One region of the Neobacillus sp. YIM B06451 genome, then DNA from elsewhere that is predicted to be linked to it. Evidence: a T-box and tRNA genes for the amino acid it is inferred to sense, from the RefSeq annotation. Region 1 holds a T-box; the other regions hold tRNA genes.

What was found. The T-box of region 1 lies ahead of argS (arginine--tRNA ligase). A T-box ahead of a tRNA ligase gene usually reads a tRNA of that ligase, here a tRNA-Arg.
Region 2: it has a tRNA-Arg gene. The T-box ahead of argS (arginine--tRNA ligase) is inferred to sense a tRNA for this amino acid. The anticodon was not compared.
Region 3: it has a tRNA-Arg gene. The T-box ahead of argS (arginine--tRNA ligase) is inferred to sense a tRNA for this amino acid. The anticodon was not compared.

Annotation. Positions count from the first base shown of each region.
Region 1 is NZ_JAVFKJ010000002.1:470,597-472,871, forward strand. It holds gene RB160_RS06920 (YdeI/OmpD-associated family protein) at 1-125, opposite strand, end outside; gene RB160_RS06925 (hypothetical protein) at 181-447, opposite strand; T-box leader at 636-857, shown strand; gene argS (arginine--tRNA ligase) at 901-2,275, shown strand, end outside.
Region 2 is NZ_JAVFKJ010000001.1:932,697-934,971, forward strand. It holds gene RB160_RS04545 (metallophosphoesterase) at 1-74, opposite strand, end outside; gene RB160_RS04550 (MGDG synthase family glycosyltransferase) at 184-1,320, shown strand; tRNA gene RB160_RS04555 (tRNA-Arg) at 1,402-1,475, opposite strand.
Region 3 is NZ_JAVFKJ010000017.1:21,739-24,013, forward strand. It holds gene rpoN (RNA polymerase factor sigma-54) at 1-873, opposite strand, end outside; tRNA gene RB160_RS20665 (tRNA-Arg) at 1,067-1,138, opposite strand; gene clpP (ATP-dependent Clp endopeptidase proteolytic subunit ClpP) at 1,356-1,964, shown strand.

The DNA of each region.
Region 1 (2,275 bases):
CACTTAAATTCCTCGTACAGTTCACAGTCAAGCGCGATTCCCCTTAACTTTTCATATTCTTCCTTCCATTTATTCGCTTTGCTTAAAAACTCATCGACCTTAAGATTCAGTCTGCCGTTTGCCATCCGGGGACCCTCCTCTTTTTGCTTTACTTCCTTCACAGTATTTCCATTATTCACTCTAGAAAAACGCAGTAATGGAGAGATAGATACAAAGCGCGGCTACAACAGTAAAGATGCTGAAAACTATTCGGTTATACCGGAACTTTAAACCATAGGCAGTGAAAAAAATGGCCGCCGATAGTTTGGATAGGCTTTGGAAATATTCATTCCCTGAAAAATATGAACTGCTAAAAAGGATGGAACCTACTAAAGATGTAATGATCAACAGCTTAAACCAGAACGGCTCTTTTAAGAATTGCTTTAGCATAAACTTAATTCGCATCATAAAGTTATATCCCTTCTTTTATTATTTCTTCGTTAAGCTTATGGTAATTGTCAGAATTTTATTAATTGTTAATTTTATTTTATCAAACTTGTTTTGTGCAAACGATATTTTTTAATGAAAATAATCCCTTAGACATCATAAACCTGTTGCAAATTTCCAATGAATGGCTATACTATTGATAACAAAATAAAAAATCAATGATGAAGAGAGTAGTTGTTTAGCGGAAATAGAGCGAGCCGGGGATGGTGGAAGCCTGGCATGACGCGAACGATGAAGCGCACTTCGGAGATGCTTTCCTGAAAACCAGTAGGGATGGCCGGGGATGGCCCCGTTACAAAGTCGAGTGGTTTTTTCATTGAAAAAACAAGCAGAGTGGTACCACGGGTTTGAATCAAACTCCCGTCTCTTTTAATAGAGGCGGGGGTTTTTTATTTTTCTGGGAGGGGAATCGGAATGAATAATTTTAAGGACAGTTTTACGGACGTTCTTTTTGAAGCGCTGGACGGACAGCTTGATAAGCAGAAAATCAGTTTGATGATTGAGAAGCCAAAGTTCGAGCATATGGGCGATTTGGCGTTCCCTTGCTTCGAGCTGGCGAAAATTTTCCGAAAAGCACCCAATAGCATTGCGGCCGATTTGGCCGGGAAAATCCATTCGCCATTTTTTGAAAAAGTAGAAGCTGTAGGTGGTTATGTGAACGTATTTCTTGAGAAAGCCACCGTTTCGGCAAGTGTGATACAGCAGGTCCTTTCTGAAAAGGAGGCGTACGGAGATGCTAAACTTGGCGATGGCCGGGCGATAACCATCGACTTATCCTCGCCGAATATCGCGAAGCCTTTTTCGATGGGCCACCTGCGCTCGACGGTGATTGGGAATGCCCTCGCGCTCATTTCGGAAAAATGCGGCTACCGGGCGATCCGGATTAACCATCTCGGTGACTGGGGCACACAGTTCGGCAAGCTAATTGTCGCCTATAAGCTGTGGGGCAATGAGGATAAAGTTAAAAAGCAGCCAATTAAGGAATTGTTGAAGCTCTATGTCCAATTCCATGAGGAGGCCGAAGCTAATCCTGAGCTTGAGGATATGGGCCGCCACTGGTTTAAAAAGCTTGAGGACGGGGACGGCGAAGCCCTTTCGCTATGGAAATGGTTCCGTGAAGAATCGCTCAAGGAGTTCTCCAAGATTTACGATTTGCTTGGAATCAGCTTTGATTCAACAAATGGTGAAGCCTTTTACAACGATAAAATGGACCGGGTTGTCGAACTTCTTAAAGAGAAGAAGCTTCTCATTGAATCGGATGGCGCGCAGGTTGTCCAGATCCAGGACCTTCCTCCCTGCCTCATTAAAAAGAAGGACGGCACCACCCTTTATGCGACCCGTGATTTAGCGGCGGCCATCTACCGCCACGAAACGTACGGATCGGTTCAATCGCTGTATGTCGTGGGGAATGAGCAGTCCCTCCATTTCAAGCAGTTGTTTTCCGTCTTGGAGAAGATGGGCTTTGGTTGGGCAGCCGGATTGGTTCATATTCCATTCGGGATGATGCTTAAGGATGGCAAGAAGATGTCGACCCGGAAAGGGAAAGTCGTTTTGCTTGAGGAGGTTCTACATGAAGCCATTTCCCTGGCACTCGAAGACATCCTGAAGAAAAATCCGGATCTTCCGGCGAAGGAAGAGGTTGCCCGCCAGGTTGGCACCGGGGCTGTGATTTTCCACGACCTAAAAAACTTCCGGATGAACGACATTGAATTCTCATTGGAAGACATGCTGCGCTTTGAAGGCGAAACAGGGCCGTATGTCCAATACACCCATGCCCGCGCTTCCTCGC
Region 2 (2,275 bases), on a different contig from region 1:
TTAGTATTTCTATATGCACGCCTAATGGCCCAAATGAGGAAAAACAGGGCTGTGGCGATAATGAATAATTTCATGGAAAGTCACCTCCGTATTCGATTATACAGGCTAAATGGCCCTTTAAACCGAGGGAATTGATGGTATCCTATATACGCTCGTCCAGGCCAAACAGATTGAGGGATATGAATGGAACATACAGCGAACAAAAAAATCCTTTTTCTTCCCTTTTTGCAAATCCCGTCGGGGCATTACCAGGCGGCGAGAGCAATCATTGACGGAATTGCTGAAAAGCAGCCAGATGTTGAATGCGAAGTCGTGGACATCCTCTCTTATACGTTCGGGAAACTGGAGAAGGCAGTCTCCCAAATTTATTTAAGCTGGATCCATGCATTCCCGCGGTTATATAGTATCGTATATCGGTTGAATGTAAATACCGGTTCTGCCATTGAGAAACAATTCAAGGTGTATGAATGGTTATTTTTAAAGGCACTGAGAAAACTGCTGAGAGAGAAAACGCCCGATCTTATCGTTTGCACACATGGACTGCCTTCCTATTTGCTGAACATCCTTAAGGGCAGGGGAGAGGTTCAAATTCCTGTAGTCAACGTTTATACTGACTATTTCATCCATCAGGTGTGGGGGAAAAGGGCAATAGATTACCATTTTGTGCCGACAAGGGAAGCCGGTGATTTTTTAGTGTCTGGCGGTGTAAACAAAGTTGGCATCTATGTGACCGGGATTCCCATTCATCCATACATACGAAAAAAAAACCTTTCCGATAGAAATAAAAATTCTTCCCGGTTATCCGTTTTGGTCACAGGAGGAAGCCTCGGCATAGGGGCCATCGAAAAAATGTTTTCAGGGATTGAGGGAAGAGGGAAAATCCAATATTCCATATTGTGCGGTACGAATAAGGGCTTATATGAACGGCTCAACGCGCTGAGAAAAGGAAATGTCCGGCCATTTGAATACATCCGTTGCAGGAAAGAGATGGATAAGTTTTACGAGTCTGCGGACGCTATTGTGACAAAACCGGGAGGCGTTACGTTAAGTGAATGTTTGTTTAAAAGACTGCCGATTTTTATTTTCCACGCATTGCCTGGCCAGGAGGAGATCAATTTGAAAACTCTCGAAAAGCTTGGCCTTATCATGCGCATGGATAGCGAAAGCGAGCGTGGGCAGGGAATCGATAGCCAAATCGCAGGCTTCTTTCATGACAGCAATTCGGTTAAAAATTATGAGGACAGGGTAAACAACTATCTCGAAACGTTAACATGCAAACGTCCAGAGGATATTGTCCTGGACATATTATTTGGTAACTAAACGGCAGTGTTGAAGTTGCCGCTGAATTTGGAAAAAGGGAAGGGAAAAATAAAAACCCTTGAAGACTCAAGGGTTTTTTAGCGTCCCAGAAAGGATTCGAACCTCCGACCTACAGTTTAGGAAACTGTTGCTCTATCCTACTGAGCTACTGGGACATGGTATAAGAAATTTAAGGTTTTCGCTCCACATTTAGGCGGCCTCGATTTGTGCGTTTCGTTATGGCACAAAAATTATTATAGCGCCAAAAGCAAAAAAGGTCAAATGAATTTTAGATTTTTTTTGAGAAAAACCATAACCGGAATCGTCTTGAAAAAATAGTAAATGGGTTTGCATGCGGATTCTTAAGAAACCTGTTCTAATTAACCTTCTTCGGACCGATTTTAATGAGGGGAGCATTTTACCCGGGATTCGTGACAACCAAAGGGCAAAATCCGGTTTCGTTGTCACGATAAGCACGGATTCGTGACAACCTAAGGCCTAAATCCGGTTTCGTTGTCACGATAAGATGGGATTCGTGACAACCAAAGGGCAAAATCCGGTTTCGTTGTCACGATAAGCACGGATTCGTGACAACCAAAGGCCTAAATCCGGTTTCGTTGTCACGATAAGATTGGATTCGTGACAACCAAAGGGCAAAATCCGGTTTCGTTGTCATGATAAGCACTGATTCGTGACAACCAAAGGCCTAAATCCGGTTTCGTTGTCAGGATAGATGGGAATCGTGACAACCAAAGGGCAAAATCTGGTTTCGTTGTCACGATAAGCACGGATTCGTGACAACAGAAGGCCTAAATCCAGTTTCGTTGTCACGATAAGCACGGATTCGTGACAACAGAAGACGAAAATCCGGTTTCGTTGTCAGGCTAAGCCGGGATTCGTGACAACAGATGGCCAAAATCCGGCTTAGCCGTCACGATAGACACAGATTCGTGACAACCAAAGAGCAAAATCAGAT
Region 3 (2,275 bases), on a different contig from region 1:
GATACTTTTTGCAAGCCATTGGTAATCCTGGTATTTTTCCTGCAGGAATTTGATTGCCTGCTCATCGCCGCTAGACGTCAGTGAATGGTACATATCGTCGTTAAAGCCGATTGCCGGAAGATTCCCTTCAACAAGATGGACGCGCCATTGCCCATTCACGCAATCCGCCACCACGTCGGGTACAAGATAAGCTGCTCTTTCCTGGTGAAAATCTGCTCCTGGCCTTGGGTTTAACTTTTGCAATAGGTCATATATTTCCTGTATTTCCTTAGGGCTCACCTTTAATTCCTTCGCAAGCTTCTTCCACTTTTTTTCCGCAAATTCGGAAAAAAATCCTTTTACGATCACATGAGCCAAAGGAGACCCTTGACCATTTCGATCAAGTTGAAGGAGGAGGCATTCCTGCAGGTTTCGTGCGCCTATTCCTGGCGGGTCCAACTCCTGAATTTCCCGCAGGCACTCTTCCACTTTTGCTGGGCTTGCATTCGAAATGACAGCGATTTCATTTATATCTCCGCGGAAATAACCATTTTCATCTATATTCAATATTACCTGACGTAAAAGTTTTTGTTCATCTTTTGGAAAATGCCCGGGCTTCAGCTGGGAAAGAAGATGTTCCTCAAGCGTCGTCCCCGTCTCTGATGCAATTCCATTTATATCGTTTTCTTTTTTTCTGTAGGTTGTTTTCCTTGAACGGCCTTTTGACTGCCCGGAAGGCATGACTTCAAGCAGGGGATTTTCAAGCGCCCTTGCTTCCAGAAAGCTCGCCAGCTCCTGGGCACTGTATTGGAGCAGGGCAATTGCCTGGGACAATTCCTGCGTCATTGACAATCTTGTCTGCTGCTGTTGCAAAAGTCCAATCCTCATGTTCATCTGCTTACCCCCCGCCTTCTATTTTACATGAAAATCGGCGGTTTGGGTTATAGACAGAAAAACTTGGCAAGGTTTTTGGGAAAAGAATTGTCTTCGCTCCCCTGGGCCGGTGGTACGTAATGCGATAGCGAGGAAATTTCACAAAAAAAATCAACGGCCCGAGTCAGGAACCGTTGATTTTTTTAAAAAGTAGCGCCCTCGTCAGGACTCGAACCCGAATTTCAAGAACCGGAATCTTGCGTGCTATCCGTTGCACCACGAGGGCATATTTTTGCATCACAATTTCATATTATAGGGGAAACCGTTCATCTTTGCAAGTGTAGATTATGTTTAAAATGGGCAACGTTGGGTAAGATGGCTAACATGGAAAAAAGTTCGATCAATAACCTTACTGGCTGAGCGATTCGTTTGACCTTTATTGACCATCATTGTATGATACTTACATAAGGAAATCTTAAAATGTTTCTTAAGGAGGCAGTCTTATGAATTTGATCCCTACAGTCATTGAACAAACAAATCGGGGCGAGCGAGCATATGATATATATTCACGCCTTTTAAAAGACCGGATTATCATGCTTGGGAGCGGAATTGACGACCATGTTGCCAACTCGATCGTCGCCCAGCTCCTGTTCCTAGAGGCGGAAAACCCTGAAAAGGACATCTCCATCTACATCAACTCCCCAGGCGGAAGCATCACGGCCGGGATGGCCATTTACGATACGATGCAGTTCATCAAGCCGGATGTCCAAACCATCTGCATCGGCATGGCGGCATCCATGGGTGCATTCCTTCTTGCAGCCGGAACAAAAGGCAAGCGTTACGCCCTTCCGAATGCTGAAGTAATGATTCACCAGCCGCTTGGAGGCGCACAAGGCCAGGCAACCGAAATCGAAATCGCCGCAAAACGGATCCTGTTCCTTCGTGAAAAGCTGAACACTATCCTTTCCGAGCGCACTGGCCAGCCGCTTGAAGTAATTGCAAGGGATACAGACCGCGACAACTTCATGACTGCTGAGCGTGCGAAAGAATACGGCCTCGTCGATCATATCATCACTCGTAATATTGTTGAAGAGAAAAAAGATAAGCAATAATAGTTGGCGATTCAGCCCGTTTCCATTTGGAGGCGGGCTGTTTTGGTGTGGGCTGGGTGTAAGTCCCTTCAAAAAAGACCGTTTCACCTCGCTACTAAGTTCGAAACGGTCTTTAGAACCCATGTAAAGACCGTTTCACCTCTCGGCTAAGCTCGAAACGGTCTTTAGAGCCCACGTAAAGACCGTTTCACCTCTCGGCTCAGCTCGAAACGGTCTTTAGAACCCACGTAAAGACCGGTTCACCTCTGGGCTAAGCTCGAAACGGTCTTTAGAGCCCACGTAAAGACCGTTTCACCTCTCGGCTCAGCTCG